Regions from separate parts of the Bacillus sp. BSL6 genome, predicted to be linked through region 1. Evidence: predicted binding sites of a transcription regulator. Region 1 holds the regulator's gene; the other holds the start of a gene.

Region 1 (5,291 bases):
GTAGGCTCATCGAGAATTAATAAATTCGATTTTTGCATCATAAGTTTGGCAAGAGCTAAACGAGCTTTTTGTCCACCGCTAAGAGAAGATACTGGCTTTAATACATCATCTCCTGTGAATAAGAAGTTACCTAATATCGTGCGAATTTCTTTTTCAGGTTGCAGTGGATATTCATCCCATAGCTCATTTAAAACTCGCTTAGAAGATGTTAAATTAGCTTGTTCCTGATCATAATAACCAACAGAGACATTAGATCCGAAAGAAACCTCACCATGTAATAGTGGTAACTTATTCACAATGGATTTTAATAATGTGGATTTCCCAATTCCATTTGGACCAACTAAAGCAACACTATCTCCGCGAGTTAAGCGCATTGTTACATGTTCAATAATTGGATCCTTATCATAGCCGATAGTTGCGTCCTTTACTTGTAAAACATCATTTCCACTTTGTTTTTCAATATCGAAGTGGAAGGAAGCTGACTTAGAATCCCCTAATGGTCTTGTTAATAATTCCATACGGTCTAATTGTTTACGGCGGCTTTGCGCACGTTTTGTCGTAGATGCACGAGCTATATTTTTTTGAACGAAGTCCTCTAGCTTAGCAATCTCATCTTGTTGTTTTTCATAACGTTTCATTTCTTGCTCGTATAGTGCTGATTTTAAGTCTAAATATTTACTGTAGTTACCAACAAATCGTCTACTTTCTTTATTCGAAATTTCATATACTTGTGTAACAAGTTTATCTAAGAAATAACGGTCATGGGAAACGATTAGTATTGCCCCAGGATAACCTTGTAAATATTGTTCAAGCCATGTTAATGTTTCTATGTCTAAATGGTTTGTAGGCTCGTCCAAAATAAGTAAGTCTGGTTTTGTTAATAATAATTTACCGAGAGCTAATCGTGTTTTTTGTCCACCGCTTAATGTCGAAATCGTCGTCTGGTGCGTTTCAACTGGGAAGCCAAGACCACTTAAAATCGAACGGATATCTGCTTCGTACTGATAGCCACCTTGATCTTTATAATCTAATTGTAATTGGTCATAATCAGCTAATAATCTTTCATATGTAGCCTCGTTTGAAAAGTTTTCTTCTTTTCCCATCTCTTGCTCTAGCCTTCGAAGTTTTATCTCCATTTGCTGCAAGTGTGTAAAGACGGTTAGCATTTCATCCCAAATTGTTAAAGATGTTTCTAAACCGGTATTTTGAGCTAAATATCCAATTGAGACATCTTTCGGTTTTATAATTTCTCCACCATCATGAGATAGCTCACCCGCTATTATTTTTAATAATGTAGATTTTCCAGCGCCATTTCGTCCGACTAATGCGATACGATCTTTCGTTTGAACTTCTAATTTTATATTTGAAAGAATCGTTTCTGCACCGTATAATTTCGAAAGCGCGTTTACTTGTAATAAAATCAATGTTTTCACCTCAAATAATTTCTTAACTTTGCCATGTTTATATTTCTCAATCATACTAAAAATAGTGTATAGTTTAAAATACAGAGAGAATACTTCTTCTTTCTATTATACAAGGAATTTAATAAGTGCTAAACTTCTGTATTTGATTAAAGCATATGAATAAAGATAGGAAGAGAGGAGAGGTTATATGGAGCAGCAGAAAATTCCACAAGCCACTGCTAAGAGATTGCCTCTATACTATCGATTTATCCAAAACTTATCTTTGTCTGGTAAGCAACGTGTTTCATCAGCCGAATTAAGTGAAGCGGTAAAGGTTGATTCCGCAACGATTCGAAGAGATTTCTCATACTTTGGAGCATTAGGGAAAAAAGGATATGGATATAACGTAAATTATTTATTATCATTTTTCCGTGAAACACTCGACCAAGATGATATAACACGTGTAGCGCTTATTGGAGTAGGTAATTTAGGGACCGCTTTCTTACATTATAATTTCACGAAAAACAATAATACAAAAATTGAAATGGCGTTTGATATTAGTGAAGAGAAAGTTGGAACAGAAATCGGAGGCATTCCTGTATATCACTTAGATGAATTAGAAGAACGTTTATCATCTGATATACAAGTGGCAATATTAACAGTACCCGCTACAGTAGCACAATCTGTAGCTGATAGATTGGCAGAAACAAACGTGCATGGTATTTTGAATTTCACACCAGCACGATTAAATGTGTCAGACAATATAAGAATTCATCATATTGATTTAGCAGTAGAGTTACAAACATTAGTTTACTTTTTGAAGAATTATCCACAATAAAACGCAGAGGAAGCGACCTCTGCGTTTTATTATTGTTTTTTCTTTGTGAATTTAACTAAGATAAGGCGAAGTGCCAAATTAAAATCAATCGTTGCCATAACTGCAAATAGTATTGTCCATATATTCCAAATTGTATCTGTTACGTTCGTAATGGCGAAGCGTGTAAAGATACATCCTAGAAGGAAGTACAATGCAGCCATGAACAATGGTGAGTTTCTCATACTAAAAATCCTCCGATAAAGCCTTGCATTTTTTCAGCTTCTTTAATCATTTCTTGAATTTGTTCGTTACTCACTAAAACTTGAGCAATTGCAACTAATGTATTCATTGCAACATGCGCTGCGATTGGAACGATAATACGCTTCGTTTTTACATATAAGAAGGCGAATACGAGCCCCATAGCAGTGTATACCAATAAGTGAGTAAAATCAAAATGAATCGCCGCAAATACAAGGGAACTAATGATAGCGGCAATAAAGAAGTTAAACTTCTTATAAAGTGTACCAAATAAAATTTTTCTAAATACGATTTCTTCCAAAATAGGTCCTATTATAGAGATGACGATAAGGAACCAAGGTGTCGTTCTTGCGATATCCATAAGTCTCGCTGTATTTTCAGATCCAGGTTTAATACCTAATACATACATTTCAATCATACCAGCAATACTTTGCGAGAAAAATGCTAAGAAGAACCCGATAAAAATCCAACCAATCGTAGCTGGAACAGTAGAACGCTTTGTATCTAAATGTCTGTCGCGAATATCTGTTCTAAGTAACCAAAGTACGATACATAATGCAATAAAGAAGCTAATGATTGCCCAGTGACCAGTTATGAGTTGAAATTTCTCTTCCCTAGTGAATCCCCTGTTATCATAAAGCCCAGTTTTCAGGAGAAGTGGTAATCCAGCAATTGATGATAACTGCATTAAAATGTATGTAACGATAACCCACCAATATTGTTTTTTCAAATGGTTTAACCATCCTTTCTAACTCTAGTGTATGAGATAAGGTAGGATAACATGTAAATATGCTACCTACGATATAAACCTTACTTAAATTATGTTTTTTTTGTAAATCCTTATTTGAAATTATAATAGAAGACAGGAGAAAGTTGTGTGTGTAGCGAAAACAACTTAGGGTGTCCTTTCATATTGTAACATACGAGTAGTGGAAACAACGATTCATATAGTAAAGGTAGAAGAAGAGGAACTCTATATAGAAAAATTTATAGCGTAATTTGCGAAAAAATTATGATTTTTTTACTTGCAAAAGAAATTGAGATTATTTATTATTATAAGTGTGTTAGCACTCGGGTGACTTGAGTGCTAATAAATAAAATTTACATAACAAAATGAGGAGGTTATTGTTCATGCTAAAGCCATTAGGTGATCGCGTTGTAATTGAGCTTGTTCAAGCGGAAGAAAAAACAGCAAGTGGTATTGTATTACCAGACACAGCAAAAGAAAAACCACAAGAGGGTAAAGTTATTGCAGTAGGTACTGGTCGAGTGCTTGAAAATGGTGAGCGTGTTGCTTTAGAGGTAGCAGCAGGTGATCTTATCATCTTCTCAAAATATGCAGGTACTGAAGTGAAATATGAAGGTACAGACTACTTGATTTTACGTGAAAGTGACATTTTAGCAGTTATCGGTTAATTATATAAATCTTAAAAAATCCAAGGGGGTCAATTATTATGGCAAAAGATATTAAATTTAGTGAAGAAGCACGTCGTTCGATGCTTCGCGGTGTCGACACTCTTGCAAATGCAGTAAAAGTAACGCTTGGACCAAAAGGTCGTAACGTTGTTCTTGAGAAAAAATTCGGTTCACCACTTATTACAAATGACGGTGTAACAATCGCAAAAGAAATTGAATTAGAAGATGCATTCGAAAACATGGGTGCGAAATTAGTAGCAGAAGTTGCTAGCAAAACAAATGATGTAGCTGGTGACGGAACAACAACTGCAACTGTATTAGCACAAGCTATGATTCGTGAAGGTCTTAAAAACGTAACAGCTGGTGCGAACCCAATGGGTCTTCGTAAAGGTATCGAAAAAGCTGTAGTTGCTGCAGTAGAAGAATTAAAAACGATTTCTAAACCAATCGAAGGTAAATCTTCTATCGCACAAGTAGCTGCTATTTCTGCTGCTGACGAAGAAGTAGGTCAATTAATCGCTGAAGCAATGGAGCGCGTTGGTAACGACGGCGTTATTACTTTAGAAGAATCTAAAGGTTTCACAACAGAATTAGACGTAGTAGAAGGTATGCAATTTGATCGTGGATATGCATCTCCTTACATGATTACTGATTCTGACAAAATGGAAGCAGTTCTTGATAACCCATACATCTTAATCACTGACAAAAAGATTTCTAACATTCAAGAAATCTTACCAGTATTAGAGCAAGTGGTACAACAAGGTAAACCGCTTCTTATCATTGCTGAAGATGTAGAAGGCGAAGCGTTAGCTACATTAGTAGTGAACAAACTTCGTGGTACATTCAATGTAGTAGCTGTTAAAGCTCCTGGATTTGGTGACCGTCGTAAAGCAATGCTAGAAGATATCGCAATCTTAACTGGTGGCGAAGTAATCACTGAAGAATTAGGCCGTGACTTAAAATCTGCTACAGTTGAATCTTTAGGACGCGCTGGTAAAGTTGTTGTAACAAAAGAAAACACAACTGTAGTTGAAGGTGTAGGAAGCACAGAACAAATCGAAGCTCGCATCGGTCAAATCCGTGCGCAATTAGAAGAAACAACTTCTGAATTCGATCGTGAAAAATTACAAGAGCGTCTTGCAAAACTTGCAGGTGGCGTAGCAGTAATTAAAGTAGGTGCAGCAACTGAAACTGAGTTAAAAGAGCGCAAACTTCGCATTGAAGATGCACTTAACTCAACTCGTGCAGCAGTAGAAGAAGGTATCGTTGCAGGTGGTGGTACTTCACTTATGAACGTATACACAAAAGTAGCTTCTATCGTAGCTGAAGGCGACGAAGCAACAGGTATCAACATCGTACTTCGTGCACTAGAAGAGCCAGTTCGCCAAATCGCAATC
Region 2 (5,291 bases), on a different contig from region 1:
TTGCAACAGATAAAGCTTTCTACCAAGATAAAGCTACAGCTAATAACATGGGCGATAAAAAAATGTTAAAAGAGAAATCAAGTATTAATAACAGCCAAGAATTAGGCGCTGTTCATGTTACATTAGATGGATACCAATTTACTCAATTCACACCAAATTCCGTCGAAGCACCGCGCTTTGCAAATTTCAAAAACGGTATTGTTCTATTAACGGTGAAATTCAAGCTTGATAACAAAGATACTCAAGACGTTTCACTATCTCCTATAAGCTCTACATTGAGAGTAAATGATGGTACACAATATACGATTAATGAAGGTATGCTACTAAATTACGACTATAACGCTTCAGTCAAAACGGGAACATCTGGAGAGTTACTGCAAGTATTTATTTTAGATCAAGAGCAGTATGAGAAGATTTGGAAAGATAAAAGCTTTGAGATTGAGTTAGGACCTATGAGAAATAAAGAAGCTAAAGATATTTCACAAGGTAAAAAAGCTAAGTTTACATTACCTAAATAAATTACTAAATATATAATAGAAAAGGCATATAACATATGATTGTTATATGCCTTTTCTATTTGTATCAAGAACAAAACTTTCATTTAAGTGTATACATTTATGATTACCTATCCGTTGTATAAGTATAGGGGGGAAAAATGATGGGAAAAGAAAATATATTGACCTCCTATCTTATCAATTTAGGGGAGGAAGTGTTCAAACTATTACTAGCGAAAGGGGCTATAAAAGAAGACGCAGAAGACATCATCCAAAATACTTTCTATAAAGTATATACGTTGCTAGATGACCTAACAGAGAATAACATACGTCCATGGTTTTTTAGGGTTGCATTAAACGAATACATTGACTTGAAGAGAAAAAAAGAGCAGCAAAACATCTATTTAACTGAAGAGATTTATTCAAAACTACAATATACAGACCGAGAATTAGATGCTGTTTTAAATAAAGATGAGATTTTCTATCTATTAAAAGATATAAAACTAGAATATAAAGAAGCCTTCTTTTTAAAATATTATTATGATTTTTCATATGAAGAAATCGCCTTAATACTAGATATTCAAGTGAACAGTGTTAAACAAAAATTACATCGTGCACGTAAAACAATTCATTCTACAGTAGGAGGAAAAACTTAATGGATACTTCTTTAAAAGATGCATTAAAAAAAGCTAAAAGGAAACAGTTACTTAAAATCATTATTACTTCTATTATCGTTGTAGTCATGCTGATTCCTATAATGTACAAGGTTGGCAATTACTTCGCAGCGAAAAGTTCTACGAAGCTGCACGAACATCTCTTTTTACATAACGCAATTGCAGAACCGAATGTGCAAATTGATTCTCAAGTAACGAGTAATTCTTCTATGTTTGGCGGCAATATCGTATCTAATCGCTCTAAAAACATTAACGGTTACGTAGTACGATGGAATACACTGACAAGCTCTTACGATTGGTTTCGCTCTAATATCGATTACAACGAGTTAATACCAGGATCTTATTGGTCTAGCTCTAGTAAAGAGGCTTATAATTATGATAAACAAACGAAAAATAAAGTTGCTACATTTTATAATCCGGCTATCAAAGAATATCATAATGGAGTCAAAAATGAATTAAGTGCCGTTTCAACAATGGAAAACTATGTAGCGGAAGTTGCTATCTCTTTCAATCAACCTTATACATTAAAAGAAATTCAAACAAAAATACCAGACAACTTAAATATCGTATGGCTATATATGGTCTCACCTATTAAAGACGAAAGCAAAGGTCCTGCCGGTATGCAAGTTTACGGATTTGATCCAGAAAAAGAGCCTGAAGAAGCGTACAAAAGGTTCTTTGACTCCCTTAAACAATACGATGACGATGGATATGACGAAGATATCCAGAAGTTTTTAAAAGCAAACAAGAACAAACCATTTGATCAAGTGAAAATCTTAGGGGTTATGCTAACTGGGAAAACGGAAAACTTTAAGGTATTAGAAAACCAAGACTTTGTTCGCGGTGCTTCTGTAGGGGTTACTGCACAAGTTGTTCCTTATATAAAACCGGAGAAATAATAAGGAACGCCCAGATGAACTTAAAGAACACACATAAAACTGTTTACTACGGGAGCTATCCGCTACAATAGATAGCTCCCATCTCTCATTTATTGCTTAATTTTCAAAAATAAACTTCATAATATTTTAGGTGCAATTTTATAAATAAAAAATCATATATTTGTTCACACTTTATCCATTGTGAATTTTTTCACAATGGATATATAATAAACTTGTAAATACAATATTGGAGGGATTTCAATGGTTATCAATTTTTTAAGAACTGATAAACGTGCTGCTTTCATATTATTATTTTTACGACTTTACATAGGATATACATGGCTCGCTGCTGGAATCGGCAAAGTCTTTGGACAATCTTTTGACGCAAGTGGTTTTCTAAAGGGTGCTATTGCTCAAGCATCAGGTGACCACCCTGCCGTACAAAGTTGGTGGGCAGATTTCCTTCAACACTTTGTTCTTCCAAATGCAGACCTATTTAGCTTTTTAGTTCAATGGGGAGAAATTTTAGTAGGTCTAGGTTTGATTTTAGGCGGATTAACAAAAACAGCTGCATTTTTCGGAATCATAATGAATCTTGCATTTTTATTAAGCGGAACTGTTAGTGTAAACCCAAACCTGCTTATTTTAACTATGTTCATTTTAGTTGCAGGACAGAACGCCGGACGTATTGGATTAGATGGCTATGTTTTCCCAAAACTTTTCCGTAAAAACAGCCACGGAACATATAAATTAAGCAAAACTGCGTAGTAACGGTTTACTCTTAAAATATAAATAAGAAAAAGAGCCTGCGTATAGGCTCTTTTTTGTTTACTCCAAATTTAAACTCTTAACGAGCCACGAAAACCTCTGGCAGCATAATAAGAATCTGCCCCATTGTGATACACGAAAACATGCCCGAAGCGATAATCGCAAAATAGCGCACCACCGAGTTCTCGAATATCTGAAGGTGTTTGTACCCAACTTGATGATTTCATGTCAAAATCTCCAAGTTTTTGCAATTCCCGATATTGTTCTTCTGTTAATAGTTCAATACCCATAGCATTTGCAACATCAATAACATTATTTTCTGGCTTATGTTTTTTTCTTGATTCTAACGCTTTCAGATCATAACAGAGACTTCTGCGCCCTTTAGGACTCTCCTTTGAACAATCATAGAAAGTATACTCGTCCTTCTCTTCATCATAACCAACAACATCCGGCTCACCGCCTGTTACTTCCATTTCATTAAGTGACCACAATTTTTCATTATTAGTAGCCAGCTTCGCTTCAACTTTAGCCCATTCAAGGTCTTCATGGCGGTTCATATTTTTCTCAAAACGGGCTTGTAATACTTTTAATAGTTCTTCACGTTGTTCTACAGATAACTCATTTTTATTCTCTGTCATATTCGTCCTCCGAATTAAGCTTCCTTATAACCACTTAAATCTTCTCAATAATGGTTTACTTGCAGTTTACAACAATCTGGCCCGATTGCACAACGAATAATCCCTGTGCGGATATCCATTATATAGTACTAAAACCCTCCATACTTTCTCCAAGAATATAATGTGAAAACCACATCAAGTTCTGCTTCATAATAGCCACATGAACTCCTGGTTGGTCAGAACTATATGCCATTCCTTTAAATATAATTAATTCTGTATCAACTTCCATATCCTTTAACCCTTGATATAGCTCATATGCATTTGTAATTGGTATTCTTACATCCATTTCCCCATGTTGAATTAAGGTAGGTGTACATGCTGATTTAATATATGTCATTGGTGATGTTCTCTTATATATATTTGGATCATTCCATGGAGTATTTCCTAAATACATTCTAATAAAGTAAGGGATATCTGTATTTACATAATGGGTACTCCAGTTCGTAATTCCTCCCCCAACTGAAATAGCTTTAAATCTACTACTAAATGTAGAACAGAAAGCTGATATATATCCTCCGTTACTCCATCCCATAACTCCTACTCTATCTTTATCTACCATCCCTTTTTCAATTAGTTCATCCACTCCAGATATAACATCATCGTAATCAGCAAATCCTTGTTTTCTATAGTTTGCTTTTAAAAATTCATTACCATAACCAGAACTTCCTCTATAGTTTGGCTCTAAAACGATAAAGCCCTTTTCAACAAACTGTTCAATTGGATATTTCTCATTGAAGCAGTCTGAAAATATCGGAAAGGATGCCCAAGCCGGACCACCGTGAATTACTACTAATAAAGGATACTTTTTATTTGCGTCAAACTCTACTGGTGTTGATAAAACACCCTCTATTTCAAGACCATCACTACTTTGCCATGAGATGATTTCCCTGTTGCTTTTAAGCTTCCCTTCGAAAAAGCTATTTTCATTCGTTATTTTTTTATCATCCAAATAGATTTCAAAGGTTTCATTTGTTATAGCCTTATTATAGGTTATATGATTTCCATCTCTTGTTATAGAGGCATCCATTATAAAGCCATCTACTTTTTCGCTTAATGTTTCCACAGTGCCATCTTCAGCTAGCAAACCAATAAGGTAATTTGTTTTATCCTGCCATCTAATTAAAATTCCTTTAGCTGTCCACTGTAATGGCATAACCGTACTATCAAAGTTTGTTAGAGGCTGAAGTACCTCCCCAGTATTCATATCATATATCTCTAATGTACTTTCTTGTATATGGTTTCTATAATACTCCTTCTCTCTTATGCTTGCTGAGTAACATATTTTGCTGCCCTCAGGAGAAAAGCAAACGCTCCCGCCCAACAACCTATCTACATTCATCTTTTGCAGTTCCCCAGCTTCAACATCTAATATGTATAGGTCACCATTCATATGATCGTTTAGGCTTGGGGTAGCCATACATACAATATTTTTCCCATCATTTGAAATATCAAATCCATGGATATAAAAATCCTTACCACCAGTTAATTGATAAACACCGTTAATCTCTCGTTCCTCTTTATCATTTTGTATCACCTTTTCTATTTCAATGTAGCATAAACAATTATTCTGATGTTCCTTACCTACATGTTGAAAATCTCCATATAGGTCCTTACGTTTCTTTATTTCCTCACATTCTTTTGACTGTGCAATATAATAAAAACCTTTACCGGTAGGATCCCATTTGAATGTACTGATCCCTTCTTCCTCATTAGTAATTTGCACCCCACCATAACTATCTAATGACTTAACAAAGATTTGATTTCCCTCATTACCAACAGGGCTAAGGTATGCAATACCCC

Evidence for each region. The regulator Rex, encoded in region 1, represses fermentation and respiration genes when NADH is low (regulators of the CRP and FNR family bind a similar motif). The targets are predictions, from matches to a motif close to TTGTGAAATATTTCACAA.
Region 2: the regulator Rex is predicted to act here: its motif matches at 2,246-2,263, upstream of RCJ96_RS24930 (DoxX family membrane protein).

What each region holds. Positions count from the first base shown of each region.
Region 1 covers NZ_JAVGCW010000019.1:6,615-11,905, reverse strand. The annotation lists gene RCJ96_RS27055 (ABC-F family ATP-binding cassette domain-containing protein) at 1-1,424, opposite strand, end outside; gene RCJ96_RS27050 (redox-sensing transcriptional repressor Rex) at 1,612-2,241, shown strand; gene RCJ96_RS27045 (YdiK family protein) at 2,271-2,462, opposite strand; gene RCJ96_RS27040 (CPBP family intramembrane glutamic endopeptidase) at 2,459-3,208, opposite strand; gene groES (co-chaperone GroES) at 3,610-3,894, shown strand; gene groL (chaperonin GroEL) at 3,933-5,291, shown strand, end outside.
Region 2 covers NZ_JAVGCW010000011.1:79,376-84,666, forward strand. The annotation lists gene RCJ96_RS24915 (DUF5068 domain-containing protein) at 1-518, shown strand, start outside; gene RCJ96_RS24920 (RNA polymerase sigma factor) at 659-1,150, shown strand; gene RCJ96_RS24925 (sigma factor regulator N-terminal domain-containing protein) at 1,150-2,067, shown strand; gene RCJ96_RS24930 (DoxX family membrane protein) at 2,308-2,814, shown strand; gene RCJ96_RS24935 (DUF4256 domain-containing protein) at 2,886-3,452, opposite strand; gene RCJ96_RS24940 (S9 family peptidase) at 3,571-5,291, opposite strand, start outside.